4 regions of the Pseudoalteromonas phenolica genome follow, and region 1 is predicted to be linked to each of the others. Evidence: predicted binding sites of a transcription regulator. Region 1 holds the regulator's gene; each other region holds the start of a gene.

Evidence for each region. Region 1 encodes sigma-54, which starts transcription at its own class of promoters, with help from an activator protein. Its sites were predicted from a motif close to GTTGGCACGNNNNTNGNNT; they were not measured.
Region 2: PP2015_RS04555 (flagellar assembly protein T N-terminal domain-containing protein) is a predicted target of sigma-54. The motif match lies at 1,701-1,719, and genes of this name have one in related genera.
Region 3: flgB (flagellar basal body rod protein FlgB) is a predicted target of sigma-54. The motif match lies at 1,045-1,063, and genes of this name have one in related genera.
Region 4: PP2015_RS14025 (P-II family nitrogen regulator) is a predicted target of sigma-54. The motif match lies at 3,031-3,049, and genes of this name have one in related genera.

The regions. Positions count from the first base shown of each region.
Region 1 covers NZ_CP013187.1:329,406-334,969, reverse strand. The annotation lists gene PP2015_RS01570 (KpsF/GutQ family sugar-phosphate isomerase) at 1-495, shown strand, start outside; gene kdsC (3-deoxy-manno-octulosonate-8-phosphatase KdsC) at 496-1,047, shown strand; gene lptC (LPS export ABC transporter periplasmic protein LptC) at 1,044-1,598, shown strand; gene lptA (lipopolysaccharide transport periplasmic protein LptA) at 1,588-2,112, shown strand; gene lptB (LPS export ABC transporter ATP-binding protein) at 2,115-2,840, shown strand; gene PP2015_RS01545 (RNA polymerase factor sigma-54) at 2,888-4,408, shown strand; gene hpf (ribosome hibernation promoting factor) at 4,437-4,724, shown strand; gene ptsN (PTS IIA-like nitrogen regulatory protein PtsN) at 4,727-5,179, shown strand; gene rapZ (RNase adapter RapZ) at 5,197-5,564, shown strand, end outside.
Region 2 covers NZ_CP013187.1:1,022,155-1,027,718, reverse strand. The annotation lists gene flgA (flagellar basal body P-ring formation chaperone FlgA) at 1-336, shown strand, start outside; gene flgM (flagellar biosynthesis anti-sigma factor FlgM) at 404-727, shown strand; gene flgN (flagellar export chaperone FlgN) at 720-1,148, shown strand; gene PP2015_RS04560 (LPP20 family lipoprotein) at 1,178-1,645, opposite strand; gene PP2015_RS04555 (flagellar assembly protein T N-terminal domain-containing protein) at 1,758-2,945, shown strand; gene PP2015_RS04550 (glutathione peroxidase) at 3,077-3,802, shown strand; tRNA gene PP2015_RS04545 (tRNA-Asp) at 3,893-3,969, opposite strand; tRNA gene PP2015_RS04540 (tRNA-Asp) at 4,020-4,096, opposite strand; tRNA gene PP2015_RS04535 (tRNA-Asp) at 4,126-4,202, opposite strand; tRNA gene PP2015_RS04530 (tRNA-Asp) at 4,229-4,305, opposite strand; tRNA gene PP2015_RS04525 (tRNA-Asp) at 4,330-4,406, opposite strand; tRNA gene PP2015_RS04520 (tRNA-Asp) at 4,445-4,521, opposite strand; tRNA gene PP2015_RS04515 (tRNA-Asp) at 4,549-4,625, opposite strand; gene PP2015_RS04510 (TIGR03503 family protein) at 4,724-5,564, opposite strand, start outside.
Region 3 covers NZ_CP013187.1:1,029,084-1,034,647, forward strand. The annotation lists gene PP2015_RS04580 (chemotaxis protein CheV) at 1-80, shown strand, start outside; gene PP2015_RS04585 (CheR family methyltransferase) at 98-931, shown strand; gene flgB (flagellar basal body rod protein FlgB) at 1,098-1,508, shown strand; gene flgC (flagellar basal body rod protein FlgC) at 1,511-1,945, shown strand; gene PP2015_RS04600 (flagellar hook assembly protein FlgD) at 1,960-2,643, shown strand; gene flgE (flagellar hook protein FlgE) at 2,686-4,029, shown strand; gene PP2015_RS04610 (flagellar basal body rod protein FlgF) at 4,152-4,916, shown strand; gene flgG (flagellar basal-body rod protein FlgG) at 4,934-5,564, shown strand, end outside.
Region 4 covers NZ_CP013187.1:3,136,106-3,141,669, forward strand. The annotation lists gene mrcB (penicillin-binding protein 1B) at 1-1,181, opposite strand, end outside; gene PP2015_RS14020 (ammonium transporter) at 1,408-2,637, opposite strand; gene PP2015_RS14025 (P-II family nitrogen regulator) at 2,649-2,987, opposite strand; gene PP2015_RS14030 (S10 family peptidase) at 3,266-4,771, shown strand; gene PP2015_RS14035 (hypothetical protein) at 4,889-5,428, shown strand; gene PP2015_RS14040 (5-formyltetrahydrofolate cyclo-ligase) at 5,430-5,564, shown strand, end outside.

The sequences.
Region 1 (5,564 bases):
GCAACACTCGTCATGGGCGATGCACTCGCAGTAGCATTGCTTGAAGCTCGCGGGTTTACCGCAGATGACTTTGCACTTTCTCACCCTGGAGGTTCTCTAGGAAGACGTTTACTGCTTACCCTCGAAGACATTATGCATAGAGGTGAACAACTGCCTATTATAAAAACAGGTAAGCTCATTAAAGATGCATTATTTGAAATCTCGAGTAAAGGTCTAGGCATGACAGCGATCGTTGATGAGCAAGGTATCTTAGCGGGTCTTTTTACCGATGGTGATTTACGCCGTATTATTGAACAAAAGCTAGATTTGCACAGCGCTAAAATTGATGATGCAATGACTGTTAAATGTACAACTGCAAAAGCAGATATGTTGGCAGCTGAAGCATTGAATATTATGGAAAACAAACGCATTAATGGTTTAATTGTGGTTGACGAAACTAATCGCCCTATTGGTGCTCTGAATATGCAAGACCTATTAAAGGCAGGAGTAATTTAAATGCAGTTTGCGGATTTGTATCAGCCAATCAGCCAAGATGTGGTATCGAGAGCAAAGCAGATTAAGCTGCTAATTTGCGACATTGACGGTGTATTCTCTGATGGCCGAATTTATCTTGGTAATCAAGGTGAAGAGCTTAAAGCATTTAACACCAAAGATGGCTTTGGCATAAAAGCCCTCATCAACGCTGGAGTTGAAGTTGCCGTGATCACTGGGCGTCATTCACAAATTGTTCAGCAGCGTATGACTAGTTTAACCGTTAAGCATATTTACCAAGGACAAGAAGATAAGGTGCAAGCCTACGAAGAGTTGAAAGCAAGCTTAAGCTTAACAGATGCCGATATTGCTTATATTGGTGATGATGGTCCTGACCTACCCGTTATGGAACAAGTTGGTTTTGCTGTTGCTGTTAACGATGCGCATCCAATTATTCGAAACCTTTCGCACTACACCACATTATTACCAGGTGGATTTGGTGCTGTGAGAGAGTTAACTGACTTAATTATGTTGTGTCAGGGTCAGACCCTAGGGACATCAGGAACAAGCGCATGACGGTGAACCGTGCCATATTACTGGTTATTTTTGCACTGACCATGTACTGGATATGGTCACCTTATTTTAATCAACCTGAAAAACAAGATGCCACTGATGAAGAGAGCATCGCCACACCAGATTACATAGCGACAGATCTGAAACAAACCAAATATTCAGAAGCGGGCTTACGAAATTATTTAGTCGAAGCCAATAAAATGGAGCTTTATCAACAGCTGGGGTTCAGTCATTTTACCGCCCCCACATTTACCCTGTTTAATGGGCCGCAAAATTGGCAGCTTACTGCCAATGAAGCGACATTATATGAAAATAACATGCTGATATTAGAGGGTGATGTAAAAGCGCTTAACCTCACTGAAGGCGCAATGATCAGCCAAATAAGCGCAGACCATATTCAAGTAGATATTACTCAGCGTTCAATGCGCTCAGATCTACCCGTAGAAATTGTTGGGCCTCACTTAAATATTAAGGGACAAGGCCTCAATGCAGATCTCAATACTGAAATTATTGAGCTCATTAACCATACGCGAACCATTTATTATGACCAATAAACTATTTCTTTCACTTCTGTTACTCGGCTTTTCTAACCTCAGCTATGCTGAAGAAGCATCTATGTCTCAAGTGTCAATAAAAGCTGGTAAACAGCAAGCACAATTAAAGACAAACATTGGCATCTTTGAAGAAAATGTTGAAATAATTCATGGCAATCGTGAAATTTACGCCGATCGACTTGAAGTTCATCAACGTGAAGAACTAGGTGAAAACAAACAGCTTTTAGTCGCGACAGGTAAACCCGCACGGTTTATTGAAAAGCAAGCCGATGGTACTTTGTTAAGTGCTAGCGCTGAAGAAGTAAGATATGACGTTGCAAATAGACTGCTTACTATCAAAGGCAAGGCCGAAATAAATCAAGCAGGTCAGGTTATCAAGGCTGAAGCGATTATTTATGACATCGAAAAACAATTGATCAGTGCCGAGCGAAACGAGCAAAACCAACAACGAGTGCACACGATTCTTGTGCCCGAGAAAAAGTCTCCAAAATCTAACCCTGAACAAGGTCAATGATCATGAGTGTGTTAACAGCTACGGCCTTAGCTAAAAGCTATAAGGGTCGCCAAGTGGTGAAAAATGTGAGCCTGAGTGTAGAAGCAGGAAGCATTGTTGGTCTACTTGGTCCTAATGGGGCAGGTAAAACCACCAGCTTTTATATGATTGTCGGTCTTGTTCCAAGTGACAAAGGTAAAGTCACCATAGATGATGAAGATATCACTTTACTACCTATGCACAGTAGAGCACGTATGGGTATTGGTTATCTTCCTCAGGAATCTTCCATTTTTAGAAAATTGACCGTGTATCAAAATTTAATGGCTATTTTAGAAACACGTAAAGACCTCAACAAAATCCAAAGAGAGCAAACTTTAGACGACCTACTTGATGAGTTTAACATTCAGCATATTAGGGACAGTCAGGGCATGGCTTTATCTGGCGGTGAGCGTCGACGAGTAGAAATTGCTCGCGCTTTAGCCGCTAACCCTAAATTTATCCTCTTAGATGAGCCTTTTGCTGGCGTTGATCCAATTTCAGTGTTAGATATAAAGAAAATTGTTGAGCATTTAAAAAATCGCGGCATTGGCGTACTCATTACAGATCACAACGTAAGAGAAACTCTTGATGTTTGTGAGAAAGCTTATATTGTTTCACATGGTGAATTAATCGCGTCAGGTACACCTGAATCAGTTTTAGCTGATCAAACCGTTAGAGACGTCTACCTAGGTGAACAATTCCGTCTATAGTTAATGCAAGACATTATCCAAATAACAAAAAGGATTGTTAGAAATACATGAGGCAATCGCTACAGCTGCGCATGGGGCAGCAACTAACCATGACACCACAATTGCAGCAAGCAATTCGCTTACTGCAATTGAGCACATTAGATCTGCAACAAGAGATCCAAGAAGCGCTGGATAGCAACCCTTTACTTGAAGTTGATGAATCAGAACTAGAACCAAGTGCTGATGACAATGATTCAGACAAAGCAGCCAAAGATACTGACTCTGGCGAGCAACTTTCTAATTCTGCTGATGATGGTCACGGTGAGGAGCCGACCAGCGATTACGAGCTTGATAGTGATGCAGCACTTAGCAAAGAAACGGTCAGTGACGATCTAGCCATGGATGTGACTTGGGACGAATACATGAGCGCTGCTCCAAGCTCCAGCAGTGGTCCAATGCCTGAAGACGAAACCATTTATCAGGGTGAAACCACTGAAACACTGCATGAATACCTGATGTGGCAATTAGAGCTCACCCCGTTTAGCCCTACAGATAAAGCCATCGCCGTTGCCATCGTAGAAGCAGTTGATGATGCAGGCCTACTGACTATCAGCACTGAAGAGCTTCTCGAAAGTATTAATGAAGGCAATGATGAAGAGTTAATCGAACTCGATGAAGTTGAGGCTGTATTAAAACGCATTCAACTATTTGACCCTGTAGGCATTGCGGCTCGCTCTTTACAAGAATGCTTATGTATTCAACTCAATCAGTTTGATGCAGATACGCCTTTCATTGCTGAAACAAAAATGGTGTTAAGCGAACATATTGATTTACTCGCTAGCCGTGATTACCGCACCATCATGAAAAAGACCAAGCTCAAAGAGCCTGAGTTAAAAGAAGTGATGACGCTTATTCATAGTCTTAACCCTAAGCCTGCCGCCAGTATTATCCGTGAAGAATCTGAGTACGTTATTCCTGATGTGTCAGTGAAAAAAGTGAAAGGCCGTTGGATTGTCGAACTAAACCCTGAATGCATGCCTAAAATAAGAGTTAACGATCATTACGCGGCAATGTCTCGTTCAGTTAAATCAAGCTCAGACAGCCAGTTCATACGTTCTCACTTGCAAGAAGCCAAATGGTTCATCAAGAGTTTAGAAAGTCGTAATGACACTTTAATGAAAGTTACTAATTGCATTGTGCAACAACAACAGGCATTCTTTGAACATGGACCAGAGGCAATGAAGCCTATGGTTTTAAATGATGTTGCTGAGATGGTCGAGATGCACGAGTCTACCATTTCTCGTGTCACCACTCAGAAGTACATGCATACACCCCGTGGCATTTTTGAGTTGAAGTACTTCTTCTCAAGTCACGTAAGCACTGAAAACGGAGGTGAATGCTCATCCACTGCGATTAGGGCATTGATCAAGAAGCTAATTGCTGCAGAAAACACTGCTAAGCCATTGAGCGACAGCAAGATTGCAGATATATTGGCAGAACAGGGAATCAAAGTGGCACGTCGTACAATTGCAAAATACCGCGAGTCACTCTCTATTCCACCGTCAAATCAGCGTAAAAGTCTGATTTAAGACGTAAACCAAGAGAAGGAAAATGCTTATGCAACTAAATTTAACTGGTCGTCACGTAGAAATTACAGATTCATTAAGAGACTATGTAAACACGAAGTTTGCAAAGCTAGAAAGGCATTTTGATCACATAAACAACGTTCATGTGATCTTAGATGTTGAGAAGCTGGTACAAAAAGCCGAAGCCACTGTTCATTTAAATGGAGCTGAAATTTTCGCTTCAGATGAACATTCAGATATGTATGCAGCCATTGATAAACTCGTTGATAAACTCGATCGCCAAGTTATCAAACATAAAGAGAAATTAACTCGACACTAACCATGAAACTTAGCTCGATTATCAACAAGGACTGCAGTAAAGCTGCGGTCCTTTTTAATAGCAAAAAACGTGCGCTAGAGTACATTAGTGAATTAGCGAGCCAGCACCTTCCTGAACACAATGCTCACGAAATCCTTGATGCCTTCCTGACTCGAGAAAAATTAGGCAGTACGGGCATAGGTAAGGGTATAGCGATCCCTCATGGCCGACTTGCAGGAATAGACTCTATCTTTGCCATCTTAGTGACCAACCAAAATGGAATTGATTTTGACGCAATAGACAATAGACCTGTCGATATTTTGTTGGCACTACTTGTACCTGAAGGTAATAATGCAGAACATCTAAAGACCTTAGCTGCAATTGCTGATAAACTAAACAATAAAGAGTTTTGTAAACAACTTCGTCATGCACAAGACGATGACGCACTCTATCAACTTATTGCGCTTCAAGATTAATAAATAGAGAGGAATCCATGGAACTGATCATCATTAGTGGTCGCTCAGGGTCAGGTAAATCAGTAGCCTTAAGGGTATTGGAAGACCTAGGATATTATTGTGTTGATAACATTCCCGTTAACCTCCTCCCTTCTTTGGTCAGAAGTGTCTCTGATAACTACGACAAAATAGCTGTCAGTATTGATGTGCGAAACCTGCCAAAAGAGCAACAAGAATTTAATGACATTCTTGAATACTTACCCGGCTTTGCAAACCCAACACTTTTCTATTTAGACAGTGATGATCAGGCACTGATTAAACGCTTTTCAGAAACGCGTCGATTACACCCACTTTCTTTAAATAATTTACCGCTTGATTTAGCGATTAAAGAAGAAAAGAAATTACT
Region 2 (5,564 bases), 690 kb from region 1:
GGAGAATTATTAACCAAAGATTCAATCAGCATTGAATACAAGCCAAAGCATTTTGTAAGGGCCAGTAATTTAAATACAGAGCAGTTGCTAATTGGCAGTAGAAGTAAAAGAGTATTAAGAGTCGGCACAGCTATTGGACTTCACCATATTTGTATGGTTTGCAAGGGCGACAATGTCACCATCTACGCTAAAACGCGCACTTTAACGATAAAAACCACAGGTATTGCACTACAAGATGGAAACATAGGTGAGCAAATAAGGGTTAAAAATCAGAAGTCTGGAAAAACTATCTCAGCCAGAGTAAAAGATGTAGAATCTGTTGAGGTTAATATTTAATTTTTTTGCTAAAGTTATAAGCTAGAAGGCCGATAGAAAGGCATGATTAATTTTAGGGTCAATTATCATGGTTAATAATGTAAAAGGGCAATCTCAGCCCAACAGTTCGCTTAATAATATTAAGCAACAAAAAGCCGAATTACAAAAAGCGGATGCTAATCAAGCTCAGATTTCAGCTAAAGCCCCTCAAAAGGCAGCTACTGACTCTGTCAGCTTAACACCACAAGCACAGCAACTTAAAAGTTTGCAAGAAAAAGCACAACAGCAGCCTGCTTTTGACAGTAAAAAGGTTGAAGAGCTTAAAAAAGCAATCAGCGAAGGCAAATACCAAGTAGATGCTGAAAAGTTAGCTAAGAACATTGCCGCATTCGAGTTTGATGTATATGGATGATCAGATAAACCTTTGTCATCATAAATTAGAAAACCAAATTCAGCATCTAAACACTTTGACCCAGATTTTAGATGCTGAGTTAGAATGTCTTGCCAGTAAAAGAGGCGATGGCTTAAAAGACATAGCTCGAGAAAAGCTGACTTTACTCAACACAATTCAAAAACTCGATAAAGAAATTTCAGGTTTTAGCAAAGAGATTTTTAAAACTGAGCAAATCGAGCCTTTAACCAGCACCATTAATGCCTTACTTTTGAAGTGTCAGAAGCAAAATGACGTGAATGCACAAGCTGCACATCAAGCTCAACTTGCAGTGCGAGAATTGAAAGACATAATCATAGGAGCTCCTACATCTATCACTTACGGTCAAGATGGTGGTGTTGTAAGCGCAAACTCTGAATTAGTTAAAAACCTTAAAGCCTAGCCCCTATAAACTCACTCATTTGAGATTTATTAGTAGTATATTACGCGCTTAACTTTCCTAGGCTTTATTGCGCTGATATAAAGTTCATGCACTTTTTTCATGTCTAATTCTAATTCTGTCGCGTAAGTATCACCAACGGCGTAAGTTTTTACGATTTTAGCGCCTTTTATTAACCCACCTACTTGACTCGACAATCCGTCTGATTGCGCAATTGCCCCTTTAACTGTCATCGTTGAAGTGAGCTTTTGTCCATGCACTTGCTCTGCAAGCTCTCTATAAGCCTCAAGTTTAGATACTTTAATTGCCATCAGCATCTTTTGCGAATCAGTTTCTCCAGGCTGACTACTCAAAGGTGCGTACCCTACTGCACGTAAGACTGGATAATAATCGGGCTCCTCATAAGCATACTCAATATGTTTATCGAACACTGAACTACAACCAGAAAGTAACACTGAACATGCCACCAATGATGAATAAAAAACGTTTTTCGTTTTCATAATAAACGCACCTATCTAAAACCTAATTTCAAGATGCATTTTTTACGCCAACAAAGCTGGTACACCTATTGCTATTTAAAATTATTGAGCAAATTACCTTGAGATCTTGAAGATGAAACATTTTCTGATAATTGCATTGATCATTTTCAGCATGCAATCCAAAGCAGAATGGTTTGAAGTAGTCGGTTATGGTGGCATTGTAGATGGTGACACTACTTCTGCAAGACAAATGGCTGTTAAAGATGCCATCACACAGGCTTTAATATTCTCTGGCGCAACGGTATCTAGTGTACAAACCGTTGCCGACGGCGTACTCGAGCAAGATGAGCTGAAAATTAAAACTCATGGCCAGATACAGCATGTGAACTTAATCAATGAGCAACAGCAAGGGGAACAATATTCAGTTACCCTGCATCTGGACATTATTCCTCAGCAATCACAATGCGTTGAGTCAAAGTTTAATAAACAAATAACCATCACCCAAAGTCAGTTAACACATCCAGAGCAAGCCCGACTAGGTCAAATTTTTGACATGCCAGAAGCCAGCTCACAACGCTTATTCAATACATTAAATGAACGTAATACGGGTGTTAAGATGATCCCGTACATTGACCGCAAATTAGATGTTAGGGCTTTTTTTGCTCAACAATTCGACTACAACTCACATTTAATAGATACACTAAGTCGAAATAGTAACAGCCAATATGTTTTACTAAGTCAAATCACTGATATTTCTCAAGGAAGAAAAATGAACAATGATTATGCATTTTGGGAAAGAGAAGCCTATATGCGTAACTTTAAAATTGACTTTGCGCTATTTGACTCACAGACAAACGATCAAGTCTGGTCGCAGCATTATAGTGCCGAGGGTATTTGGCCACATAAAAAAACTAAGATTGTGAATGTAAATAGTGAAGAGTTTTGGCGAACCGATTATGGTCAAAAAATTCAAACTATCTTCAATAAGGTTAGCCAAGATTTAGACTCTGCCGTAAGCTGTCTCACAACTAGCGGAAAAATATTAATGATAGACTCAGATAGAGTAGTAATTAATTTAGGAAAGAGTCATGGCCTTGAATCAGGACAACTCCTCTCTATACTTCATAGAAGTAACTTGACTGCAGCTAACGGTATGCAATTCGCACATCATATCCAAACCATTGAGCAGGTTGTGGTAGAGCAAGTGAATGCTCAGAGCGCTATTGCAAGAAACATAAGCGCTAGGCCTTTAAGCAATATACAGCTTAATGATGTTATTAAAGTGGTTGTAAAAGAGCCAGAGTTATTTACTTTAGAGTAGCTGCATAAACTCGTAAATCAGACTACAAAATAAGGGCAATCTAGTTTTTAGATTGCCCTTATTTGTTTTAATTACTTTAATCTAAATAGACTTTATAGATAATAAACACATTCAACTATGAGGAAAACAATATGCTAGAAAATCGTGAAGGACAGACTATACCCTCAGTTTCATTTCCTGTAAGAGTTGGTAATGAGTGGCAGACTGTCACTACAGAACAACTTTTCAAAGGTAAAACTGTCGTTGTATTTTCTTTGCCTGGTGCATTTACCCCAACCTGTTCATCGACACACTTACCGCGTTACAACGAGCTTGCAGGCGCATTCAAAGCAAATGGAGTGGATGACATTATTTGTTTATCTGTGAACGATACATTTGTCATGAACGCATGGGCACAAGATCAAGAAGCGGATAATATTACTCTACTCCCAGATGGCAACGGAGAGTTTACTGCGGGTATGAGTATGCTTGTCGATAAAGCTGATTTAGGCTTTGGTAAACGCAGTTGGCGTTACTCAATGCTAGTGAAGGACGGCATCATAGATAAAATGTTTATCGAGCCTGATGTACCTGGCGACCCCTTCGAAGTGTCTGATGCTGATACAATGCTTGATTACATTAATCCCGAATGTCAGAAGCCTCAGCCAGTTAGCCTATTTACCAAACCGGGGTGTAGTTATTGTGAGAAAGCTAAAGCACATCTTGTGAGCAAAGGCATACAGTTTGAAGAAATTGTTCTAGGCCGCGATGCTAGCTTAACGAGCTTAAAAGCGATTTCAGGCAAAGAAACTGTGCCACAAGCATTTATAGCAGGAAAGTATATTGGTGACTCAGAAGCCATTCTGTCGCACTTCTGATTTATAAGTATATCTAAGATAACAAGGAAGTTATTTTACTGGAAAAATGCTTAAAAACGTTTGGTAATAAGATACATTCTGAGAAGTGGATGGCGGAGTGGACGGGACTCGAACCCGCGACCCCCGGCGTGACAGGCCGGTATTCTAACCAACTGAACTACCACTCCGCAGTGGTGGGTATTTATAGAGCCTGTTCTGATTGACTCTTGATATCTAATGGCGGAGTGGACGGGACTCGAACCCGCGACCCCCGGCGTGACAGGCCGGTATTCTAACCAACTGAACTACCACTCCGCAGAGATATCTTTTTGTATTATTTGCATTGGCGGAGTGGACGGGACTCGAACCCGCGACCCCCGGCGTGACAGGCCGGTATTCTAACCAACTGAACTACCACTCCACGAGCAAATATTTTGATTAAAACGTTGGCGGAGTGGACGGGACTCGAACCCGCGACCCCCGGCGTGACAGGCCGGTATTCTAACCAACTGAACTACCACTCCACTGAGCTTTAATCTTTTCCTAATTGGCGGAGTGGACGGGACTCGAACCCGCGACCCCCGGCGTGACAGGCCGGTATTCTAACCAACTGAACTACCACTCCACACTTAGGAAAGGGCGCCTAAAGGCATTTTGTAAGATTGGCGGAGTGGACGGGACTCGAACCCGCGACCCCCGGCGTGACAGGCCGGTATTCTAACCAACTGAACTACCACTCCAGCGCGACTTACAAATTTTAGAATAATTGGCGGAGTGGACGGGACTCGAACCCGCGACCCCCGGCGTGACAGGCCGGTATTCTAACCAACTGAACTACCACTCCGCTTTATTCTTGTTGTCAGGTTGCTCCCTGACAGCGGCGTGAATAATACGAATCGACCTGTTTAGAGTCAACTGTTTTTTTTAAAAAAACTGTCTTTTTTAGTCTCCATCCATAGAAAGGTTCAAAATATCACCTGATTTGTTATTTTTTGAACCATTCGTTTCATTTGAGATCACTTCACTACCTTCAGCTTCTTGTGAAGATTGCTTTTTCTTAAATGAAGGTAGTTTAATTTTTAGCTTAATTGGCTTCTTCTGTACAAAGATTCGGATCACTAACCAACCGATTAACATGATAAAAATATTACCCAATACGATAATACTAACTAGCGTACCGGTACTTAATGTTGGTTCAGGCTCCGGTGGCGGTAATTTAGCGAGTAAAGGGTTAATTTTTGGTGCTTGTAACTCGGGCACCTTTTCTATGGGTCTTTCAATCTCAAAATTATACATGGGCAATTTAGCCATAAACTCTCGCCCATTGATATTTTCGCCAAAAACAGAAAACTCAATTTGATAACGGCCCCAGTCGTAATTGCTAATTTCTAATTTGCGGTAAAGACGCGCTTCAGGGTTAATCGTAAAAAGTTGTTCTTCACCGTTAGGATAAAAGATTTTCCCCTGAAAAATAACCGTTTCAGGCTTAATGATTGACTGGTCCAATTGAACGGTTAATTCATGACTTAAATCTGCACTATTTGCTAAGGTTAAATCAAAATCGAATGGAGGCTCAGCAATAACAATAGGTGCTTGTGCGACTCGGCGTTTAAGGATGGGTGTTTCAATATAAAACTCAGGTTGCCATTCGCCTGCTGGAAAAGTCAGCTTAAACTCCCCTGTAAAAATACCGTCCATCGGTCTTTCATCAAATTCTCGGCCATCATCTTTAAACTCAGTCACGCTTTGTGTGCCGGCCCCAAAATTATCATATTGGTCATTA
Region 3 (5,564 bases), 700 kb from region 1:
TAGGCGCTGATGATTTTATTGCAAAGTTTAACCCTGATGAATTAGCAACAGCGGTTAAAAAATGGGTTCATTGTGATTAGATAACGGCGGTAGTATCTTGGAAAATAAAAACCTTCAACAAGGCGAATATGACCAGTTTAGAACTTTCTTAGAGCAGCAGTGCGGTATTGTTCTAGGAGACAATAAGCTTTACTTGGTTAAAAGCCGTTTAGCTCCGTTGATGGCTCGGTTTGGAGTTGATTCTTTATCTGCACTTGTTGCTAAGACTTTGAGTCCTCATGAACGACAACTTAGAGCAGCTGTTGTTGATGCAATGACAACAAATGAAACTCTCTGGTTTAGAGATACATATCCATTTGAGTTGTTGAAAAGTAAAATATACCCTGAATTGAAAGATACCCGAAGAGGGCTGAAAATTTGGTCAGCGGCAAGCTCTTCAGGGCAAGAGCCATACTCTATTGCAATGGCGACTTCTGAGTACCAATCTCAAAACCCTGGTGCAATGAAGATGGGGGTGCAAATTGTTGGCACAGACATATCAAATACGATGCTTGATATGTGTAAAAACGCTGAGTATGACTCTTTGGCTTTAGCAAGGGGTTTATCTGTTGAGCGTCGTCAGAAGTTTTTTCAAGACAGTGGCAACGGTATGGCTAGGGTCGTTGACCCAATTAAAAGAATGGTTAACTTTAGACACCTTAACTTACTAGATTCCTATTCGCTTATGGGTAAATTTGACGTTATTTTTTGTCGTAATGTATTAATTTACTTTTCTCCAGAGGTGAAAGCAAAGATAATCTCGCAGTTTGCGCAAGCGCTAAACCCAAGAGGGTATCTATTCTTAGGGGCGTCTGAATCCATGGCGGGTCTTAGTGATGAGTTCGAAATGATCCGATGTAACCCCGGCATTATATACCGCAAAAAAACGTAATATTTTTTAAGCGGCAAACCTATTTGCCGCTTTTTCACTTCTTCTTTTAAGTCCTAAAAAAACCATTTTCTTCGCTTTAACTAAAACAAGCCTTTGAAATTTAAAGACTTTATTTTGGCCTACTTATTGCTTTGTCTTTGTAGAGTCAAATTTTTGGAGTCGTGTCATGGCAATTAGTTTTGATAAAGCACTTGGCGTTCATCAACATACTATGTTGATACGTTCACAACGTGCAGAGATGTTAGCAAGCAATATAGCTAACGCAGACACACCAGGTTACAAAGCGAAAGATATCGACTTTGCACAGGCATTTAAAGCGGCAAAATCTTCTCAGCAACGTGGCAATATGATGCAAAGAACGGATAGCAAGCACCTACATGGTGGTAGTCAGCTTAATAACAGTGTTGAGTTATTTCGCAATCCAAATCAAGCAGATACAGGTGATGGTAACTCCGTAGATATACAGGTGGAACGAAACTTGTATGTACAAAACGCATTAGAGTATCAGGCAAGTTTGCAATTTTTAACTGGCAAGTTTAAAGGGCTAAAAAAAGCCCTTGGTAGTCAAGGAGCATAATCATGAGCTTATATAATGTATTTGATATAGCAGGCTCGGGCATGAGTGCTCAGAATATTCGACTGAATACCACTGCGAGTAATATTTCAAACGCCAACAGTATCAGTTCTAGCCAAGATAAAGTTTATCGAGCGCGACATCCTGTATTTGCAGCGGAACTGACTAAAGCGTCTGAAGCACATGATCCTAGTCAGCTTAATGCATCGGTAGGAGTAAAAGTGTTAGGCATAGTAGAGAGTGATAAGCCATTACAGGTTGAGTACAACCCAAATCACCCTAGTGCTGACAAAGACGGGTACATCTATAAACCAAATGTGAATGTAGTAGAAGAAATGGCAAACATGATCTCTGCTTCACGTTCGTACCAAACCAATGTCCAAGTAGCTGATGCAGCCAAGCAAATGCTCAGCAAAACTTTATTACTTGGTCAGCGCTAGTGGGAGTATAGCCGATGAGTAACGATATTAATGCCGCATCTTCATATATGGATTCGTTACGTTGGTCTGAGCAAAATAAAACAACGCAGAGCGATAAGAAAAACGACGCATTGACGCAAGAGGATTTCTTTTCGTTACTTACTCAGCAATTGTCTTATCAAGACCCGAGTAAACCTGCTGATAATGACCAAATGATTTCGCAGATGACGAATTTTACGATGGCTGAGGGTATCTCAGGCTTGAACGAAAAATTTGACATGTTGTCAGCGTCCATGACCTCGAATTCTGCATTACAAGCGTCTACTTTAGTCGGCAAAAAAGCCCTTTTAGAGTCTGATTCAATAGACTTTGGTGATGACCAATTAGCGAAAGGCTCGATTATTGCGCAAAGTCCCGTAGAAAAGTTAACAGTCAGTATTTATGACGATTCGGGACAGCTTGTTCGACAAATAGACATGGGTGCACAAGCCGCTGGAGCCATCCGGTTCGAGTGGGATGGTAAAAACGGTGATGGTGAAACCATGCCTGCAGGAAATTACGAAATAAAAGCCGAAGGTAGCTTGAATGGCGAATATACAAGCCTACCTATGGCGACATTTAAAAATATTGACAGTGTTAACGTAAATGGTGCGAATGGCATCATAGTAAACACAAGTGCTGGCGCAGTGAAATTGTCAGACGTCGCTGAAATAGCATAGATTTTAAGTACTTAAGTAAATTTAAGTGAAAGAGGTGAAAACATGAGTTTCAATATTGCATTAACAGGATTGGCTGCGGCACAAAAAGACTTAGATGTCACAGCAAATAACATTGCTAACGTTAACACGACGGGTTTCAAAGAGTCTCGTGCAGAATTTGCAGATGTATATGCATCGTCTGTATTTAGCTCTGGTAAAACTAAAAATGGCGACGGTGCTCAAACGACCATGGTTGCTCAGCAGTTCCACCAAGGCTCGCTTAAATTTACGCAAAATTCTTTAGATTTAGCAATCACGGGTGAAGGTTATTTTGCGATGAGTGAAGACATTGCTTCGCAAGACTATACCTATACGCGTGCAGGTGCGTTTAAGCTTAATAAAGATAACTTCGTAACAGATGCCGCAGGTAATTACCTACAAGGCTTTCCCGTTGACCCAGGCACAGGTAATACAACATCACTGAGCCTGAGTACTGCTTCTCCAATTCAAATTCCTGACGCATCTGGTTCGCCTCGTCACACGTCAAACATTTATAGTTCAATGAACTTAGACTCGAGAGCAAGCGCACCATCAACTACAACGTTTGATCCAGGTGACAGCACAAGTTATAACTCATCAACATCAACGACCATTTATGATTCGTTAGGTGAGCCACATGTTGTACAGTTCTTCTTTGTAAAACAAGACCCTGCTGTTGCAAATAACTCTTGGCAAGTGTATGCAACAATGGATGAAATCCCCATTGATATCAATGGTGGTGAAACATCTACAGGTGCACATACACCAATCGACACACTGCAATTTACAGCGGCAGGTTTACCAGATGTAACAGCCCCAGAGACAACATTCCCTGATATTAATATTGCATCGAGTGGATCCACAGGTCTGTCACTTCGACTAACAAATGGTGCCCAGTTCCCAAATGATATTACAGTGAACTGGAGTGATGAGGGTAACACCGCAAATAAGTTACCGACACAGTATGCAAGCCGATTTGAAGTTAAAGCGTTAGAGCAAGATGGTGCAACAGTAGGTCGATTAGCAGGTATTGATATTGGTACAGATGGTAAAGTGGTTGCATCATATTCAAATGGTGATACCTCTTTCCTTGGTCAAGTTGCCATGGTTCGTTTCTCAAACTCACAAGGTTTGTCTCAGGTTGGTGGTACAGCTTGGAAGAAGAGTTTAACCTCTGGTGAACCAATCGCAGGTGAACCAGGCTCAGGTACATTAGGTACAATTAACTCATCCGCTTTAGAGCAATCAAACGTTAACCTTACAAATGAGTTAGTAGATTTGATTAGTGCTCAACGTAACTTCCAGGCTAACTCTCGTGCCTTAGAAGTTAACTCGACACTACAACAGAACATTCTACAGATCCGATAATCACTTAACCCCTCTTTCATCAAGGCCGCAACAGCGGCCTTTCTTTTCTTTTTTAAATGTCAAAATTAGGTTGGCACTTTTATTGCTTTATTAGGTTTAAGATTAATTTTTAGGCCAATGTAATGGATAAAATGCTGTATATCGCAATGTCGGGCGCCAAACAAAGTTTGCGCGGTGTGGCATTAAAAGCGAATAACCTAGCCAATGCCAATACCACAGGCTTTAAAGCTGACTTTGCTCAAGCACGTTCAATGCAAGCGTTTGGGGAAGGTTTACCAACACGAGTGTTTGCAATGCAAGAGCGCCCAGGCACCAATATGACTATGGGGGCTGTTGTTGAAACAGGCAGAGACCTAGACATAGCGGTAGACCAGAAGTCTTGGATCAGTGTGCTAGATGCTTCTGGTGAAGAAGCGTACACCAAAGTTGGTACCTTAAATATCAAAACGGATGGGTCATTAGTAACAAGCCATGGCCGTCAAGTAATTGGCGAAGGTGGTCCAATAATTTTACCTGTACCGGTTGATAAGGTTGTGTTCAGTGACGACGGTTCTATCCAAGTCCGTCCTCAGGGCGCACCAGCGAATTTTTTAGAAGTGGTTGATAGGCTTAAAATTATCGAGGCTGACAATAGTAAACTGCAAAAAGGCAATGATGGCTTATTTCGTCCTAAAGAAGAGGCATTAGAAGATGGCTTTTGTGGTTTCTGCGATATATCCCCTACAGCTCGAGTAATGAGTGGCATGTTGGAGATGTCTAATGTCAACCCTGTGCATGAAATGACAGACATGATTAACCATCAACGTCAATTTGAAATGCAAATGAAGTTAATGAAAAAAGCAGAAGAGATGGATGAAAAGCATGTCACTCTTCTTCGTATAGTATGATGAGTGAGGTATAAGTTATGAACCCAGCATTATGGATCAGTAAAACAGGCCTAGATGCCCAGCAAACTGATATTTCGGTTATCTCGAATAACCTCGCCAACGCCAGTACCGTTGGTTACAAAAAGAGCCGCGCGATTTTTGAAGATCTGCTTTATCAAAATATCAATCAGCCGGGTGGCCGTTCTTCACAAGATACTGAACTGCCGTCAGGCTTGATGTTAGGTGCAGGTGCAAAAGTAGTTGCTAACCAAAAGAACTTTTCTCAAGGTAATATGCAAAGCACCGAAAATTCACTGGATTGGATGATTCAAGGTCCTGGCTTCTTCGAAATTCAAATGCCAGATGGCACTGTTGCTTACTCCCGTAATGGTCAATTTACTACAGATGAAAATGGCCGAATTGTTACTTCAGGCGCCGGTTTTCCTGTACAACCAGAAATGAATGTACCAGATGATGCGAAATCTATCAGTATTTCGCAAGATGGTGAAGTGTCAGTAACCATTGCAGGTCAAGCAGAAAATGTCGTTATTGGTCAGTTAGTGATTAGTGACTTTATTAATCCGTCAGGTTTAGAACCAATCGGGCAAAACCTGTACACAGAGACAGCAGTAAGTGGTGCGCCTGTTCAGGGTAACCCGAGTGTTGATG
Region 4 (5,564 bases), 1.0 Mb from region 1:
CGGCTTAATGGCTCAACTTTAATTGGCCTTTCTAGCGACTGACGATACTCATTGGTACTTAAATAACCATTTTCGGCCAGTAGTCTGAGTACCAGATCACGACGTTCTTGAGCACGTTCTGGATAACGCCTCGGGTTGTAATAAGAAGGCCCTTTGACCATAGCCACTAATAAAGCAATTTGATCAAACTCAAGCTCATCAACAGGCTTTGCAAAGTAAAACTCTGCTGCCAGTCCCATACCATGCACACCTTGATTATATGCCTGCCCTAAGTAAACCTCGTTTAAATAAGCTTCTAAGATGGCATCTTTGCTGTATCTGAAGTCTAAAATCATCGCGATTAAGGCTTCATTGATCTTACGCGTAAGAGTACGTTCTCGGGTTAGGTAGAAGTTTTTAGCTAACTGCTGAGTCAATGTGCTGCCGCCTTGTACCGTTCTTCCTGCTTTGATGTTGGTATAAAGCGCTCTAAGAATAGACATGACAGATACACCATGATGTTCATAGAAGTTTCTATCTTCCACAACCAATAGCGCATCTTTTAAAATAGTGGGAAATTTATCGAGTGGAACAAACTCTCTGTCTTGCTTTGAGTCATTGCCGATACGCGCAATCTGTACAGGCTCTAATCGAGCTTTAGGCACACGTCGACCTGACTCATTGACTATGCTGGCTAATTTTTTACCTGCAAAATTCAGAGTAAATACTTTGCCTTGTTCAACACCATCATAAAACTCAAAAGCGCGTCGATAAATACGTATAGTTCGCCCTTCAACCACATACTGACCTGTGCGACTAAGTTGATTTACTTCTGAATAATTTAAGCGTTTTAATTCCCAAAGTACTTCTTTTTCTGACAAATACTGATCAGGGCGGAAATCCATAGTCCGGGCATAGACCTGCACTGGCAACTGCCATTTATTCCCTTCAAATTGCTTCGTGACTTTAGCATCGAGATAAAGTACGTAGAAGGCTAAGACTGCAAGAACGGCGATGCTACCTTTCCAAAACAAACGCCAAAGACCTAGTAAGGTTCTTTGTTTAAATTGGGCTAATTTGCTTTTAGACTGTTTTGTAGTTTTTTTGGTATTTTTTGTATTTTTCGATTTAGGCGCAGCGCTTTTTTTCGGTGTTGCTTTCTTTGTAGACGATTTTGGGTTGGGAGTCTTTTTTTCGGCCATGCCTTTATTCACGAATGGTTAATGCCAATTTAATCACCATAGATTACCTTAGATTAACAAGACCTGAAAGCCTAACTCATTGCTAAGTTAGGCTTGATTCTTTTTAGTTTTTCAAAATGCACACAGTGGGTAACTCTCATCACATGAACACCACTCAGTAAATCTTGTCTCGATACTTCTGATATTTGTTCTTCACTCACTGTGTGCAAATTGAAAACTTTCACAACTATTGACCGCGAACAGTTACGAACTCAGGATAAGCATCAACACCACAATCATGTTGGTCCATACCTGATAACTCTTCTTCTTCACCAACTCGAATACCCATTGTTGATTTTAAAATGGCCCAAACAATGTAAGAAGCGATGAATACAAAAGCAAAGATACTTACTAAACCAATTAACTGAGTTACAAAGTTCGCATCACCATTTGATAGTGGTACTAACATGATACCTAATGCGCCACATGTACCGTGTACAGAAATCGCACCTACAGGATCATCAATTTTAGCCTTATCAAGGAACACGATACTGAATACCACCAAAGAACCCCCTAATGCGCCAAGTAAAACTGCCAGTGTCGGTGATGGTGAAGCGGGTTCTGCAGTAATTACGACTAAACCAGCTAATGCACCATTTAAAATCATAGTTAAGTCAGCTTTACCCCAAAGCACTTTACATACTAACAGTGCAGCAATTGCACCAGCTGCCGCCGCAGCATTGGTATTCACAAGAATTTGACTCACAGCAACCGCATTTGCTTTATCTGCAATGAATAGTTGTGAACCACCGTTAAAACCAAACCAGCCCATCCACAAGATAAATGTACCTAAAGTTGCAAGTGGCATATTTGAACCTGGGATTGGGTAAACTTCACCATTTTTACCGTATTTCCCTCTACGCGCACCAAGCAATAACACGCCAGCTAATGCAGCTGCTGCACCCGCACCATGTACAATCGCTGAACCTGCGAAGTCAACAAAACCCATTTCAGATAAGAAGCCACCGCCCCAAGTCCAAAAACCTTCAATTGGATAAATTAATCCGGTTAAAACAACGGTGAATGCCAAGAAAGCCCATAGCTTCATTCGTTCAGCAACAGCACCCGATACAATTGACATTGCCGTTGCTACAAATACAACTTGGAAGAAAAAGTCAGCTTCTAATGCATGAGTTGCATCATCTGCAGCACTACCTATCAAAGCGCCAAAGTTCGGCACTATGCCACCCGCCGTATTATCTACATACATAATGTTGTAACCCACCAGCAAGAACATGGTACAAGCAATGGCATACAGCGCGATATTTTTTGTGAGAATTTCAGTGGTATTTTTTGAGCGTACCAAGCCTGCTTCTAACATAGCAAAGCCCGCAGCCATCCACATTACTAAGACGCCAGAAATTAAAAAATAAAATGTGTTTAATGAGAACTTGAGTTCTATAATACTGTTTTCCATTATTCTTACTCCTAAATCGCTTCTTCGTCGAATTCACCAGTACGAATACGCACTACTTGGTCTAGGTCATACACAAAAATCTTACCGTCACCGATTTTGCCGGTTCTAGCCACTTCACTTAACTTATTAACAATTCGCTCTGCGTTTTCACTCTGTGTTGCGATTTCGACTTTGATTTTAGGAATGAAATCCACTTGGTACTCAGCCCCTCGATATAGTTCAGTATGACCGCGTTGACGCCCAAATCCCTTTACGTCAACGACTGTCATGCCTTCTACACCGAGTTCTGATAATGCTTCTCGGACCTCATCAAGCTTAAATGGCTTAATGATAGCGCTGATCATTTTCATATTGCCCCCTTCGACATTGTGATGCGTTATATTGACAATGAATAATCAAGCTCTATACCAAAATTAAAAAGCAATTAAATACATTAAGTTACAAAAAATAACCGAATATAAACTAAATAGAATGCACCAAAAAAGTGCGTAATTATTCACATTGAACTGAGCTGGTGCATAAATTTCGACCATTTATACACCCGTCTCAATTTGCCCTTATTTGGACTCATAAACTTTGCATATTCAGTGGGAGGAGAACATTATTTAAATTCGGAGGACATAAACTAATGAAATTAAAAACCATCATCATCAGTGCAGCATTGCTGATTAGTCATGCGGTCAATGCCAGTGAACATAGCCGCCAAATCGACATAGACAATCAAGTTGTTACTAAGCATAAAACTAAAATTCTGGGTGAAAGAATTAACTACACTGCGACCACTGGCACTCAACCAGTATGGGATGAAGAAGGTCATCCGATCGCCACTTTGCATTACACCTATTACAAAAAAACGGATGTTAAAGATATAAGTAAACGTCCACTGCTTATTTCATTCAATGGTGGCCCCGGCTCAGCATCAGTATGGATGCATATTGCCTATACAGGCCCTAAAACATTAAATATCGATACCGAGGGCTATCCAGTTCAGCCGTACGGTGTACAAACTAACCCTTACTCAGTTTTAGACGTAGCCGACATTGTTTTCGTAAATCCTGTGAATACTGGCTATTCGCGTGTTTTACCAAACAAAGATGGAAAAATGCCTAGCAAGGCGGAGCAGAAAAAGCGTTTCTTTGGTGTCAATGCTGATATCAAATATCTAGCAGAATGGCTAAACACTTTTGTAAATCGAAACAACCGCTTTTTATCGCCTAAATTTTTAATTGGTGAAAGCTATGGTACAACCCGTGTCTCAGGTCTTGCTCACGAACTACAAAACAGCCAATGGATGTACTTAAATGGCGTAGTACTTGTATCGCCTACTGATATTGGCATTAAACGCCAAGGCCCTGTAAAAGCAGCTAATCGCTTACCTTACTATGCGGCAGCAGCTTGGTACCACAAAGCTTTAGCGCCAGAGCTACAAAATAAAGACTTGTTAGACGTATTAGAAGAAGTTGAAACTTACACCATTAACCAATATCTACCGGCATTGGCAAAAGGTGCATTTATCAGCGATGCTGAAAAACAACAAACAATTAAACAAGTTGCTAAGTTCAGTGGTTTATCAGAAACCTTTGTTGCACAAAACAATTTAGACATTCCAACCAGCGCTTTTTGGAAGGAGCTGCTAAGAGGTAGAGGTCAAACACTTGGCCGCTTAGACTCTCGTTATTTAGGTATTGATAAACGCGATGCTGGCAGTCGCCCTGATTATTGGCCTGAGCTAACCTCATGGCTGCACTCTTTCACGCCAGCCATTAATTACTATCTACGTGAAGAGTTAAATTACAAAACCGACATTAAATACAATATGTTTGGCTCGGTTCATCCATGGGATCGAACAAACAACAACACTGGTGAGCAACTACGTTTAGCCATGGCGCAAAACCCTTACCTTAATGTGTTAGTGCAAGCGGGATACTATGACGGTGCAACCAATTATTTCGATGCAAAATATACGATGTGGCAACTCGACCCAAGTGCAAAAATGCGTGACCGTTTAAGCTTTAAAGGTTATCGCTCAGGCCATATGATGTATTTACGTCGTGCTGATTTAGAGCAATCGAATCAAGACTTACGTGAATTTATTCAAAACGCCCTACCGAATGGCAAGTCAGCTAAGTACTAAAAACTTATTCCATGGCCTTATATCTTGCTTATAAGGCCATGATAAAGCTCCTCCTTCATTCGCATGTCTTTAAAATTTGGGTATACTCAAAGCATTAGCGAATTTAAGGATGTTTCCATGACTGACAAATACCGTGTTGTATTTGCCGGCTTCGATAGCAGCGTGAGTGAATCTGCCGCCATCGAGCAGCTCAGCTTAAAACTTAAAACAACGCCGCAAAAAATCACAGCGTTCACGCAAGGCAAATCTTTATTTGCCCCCAGCGAAAAAGCCAAATGCCTTAAACAAGTAAAGTTATTGGCCAGTTTCGGTTTGCATGCCAAGCTGCAATCTACTGAAAGCAGTGCAAATAGCACAAGCTCAATTCAAAATTCTAAAGATGAACGTATCCTCGAAGCCCTTGATTACATTACATCAAGTCTTATTCGAATCGAAGAACGTCTAGAAGAATTAGAGCAGCGTTTGCCTTCACAAGAAATAGTAAAAGAGAATAAAGTCGAAGATGATTGGCAAGATGACGACCTATTTGATGAACTTGAGCTTGATCCACCACCCAAGCGCAGTAAAAAAGTACAATATGGTCTCGGTGTTGTACTCATCATTCTGTTGATCATATTAGCCATCGCACTTGCTTTTCCTGAACTAGTCGCTTTGTAACATGAGTAAAATTCACGAACAGAAAATATCGCGTACTGAAATTAGAAAAAAAGTGCGCGAAGCCAGAAGAAACCTAACTCCATCATTTCAAAATCAAGCTGAAGAAAACTTAACTATTAATTTTTCTCAACACATA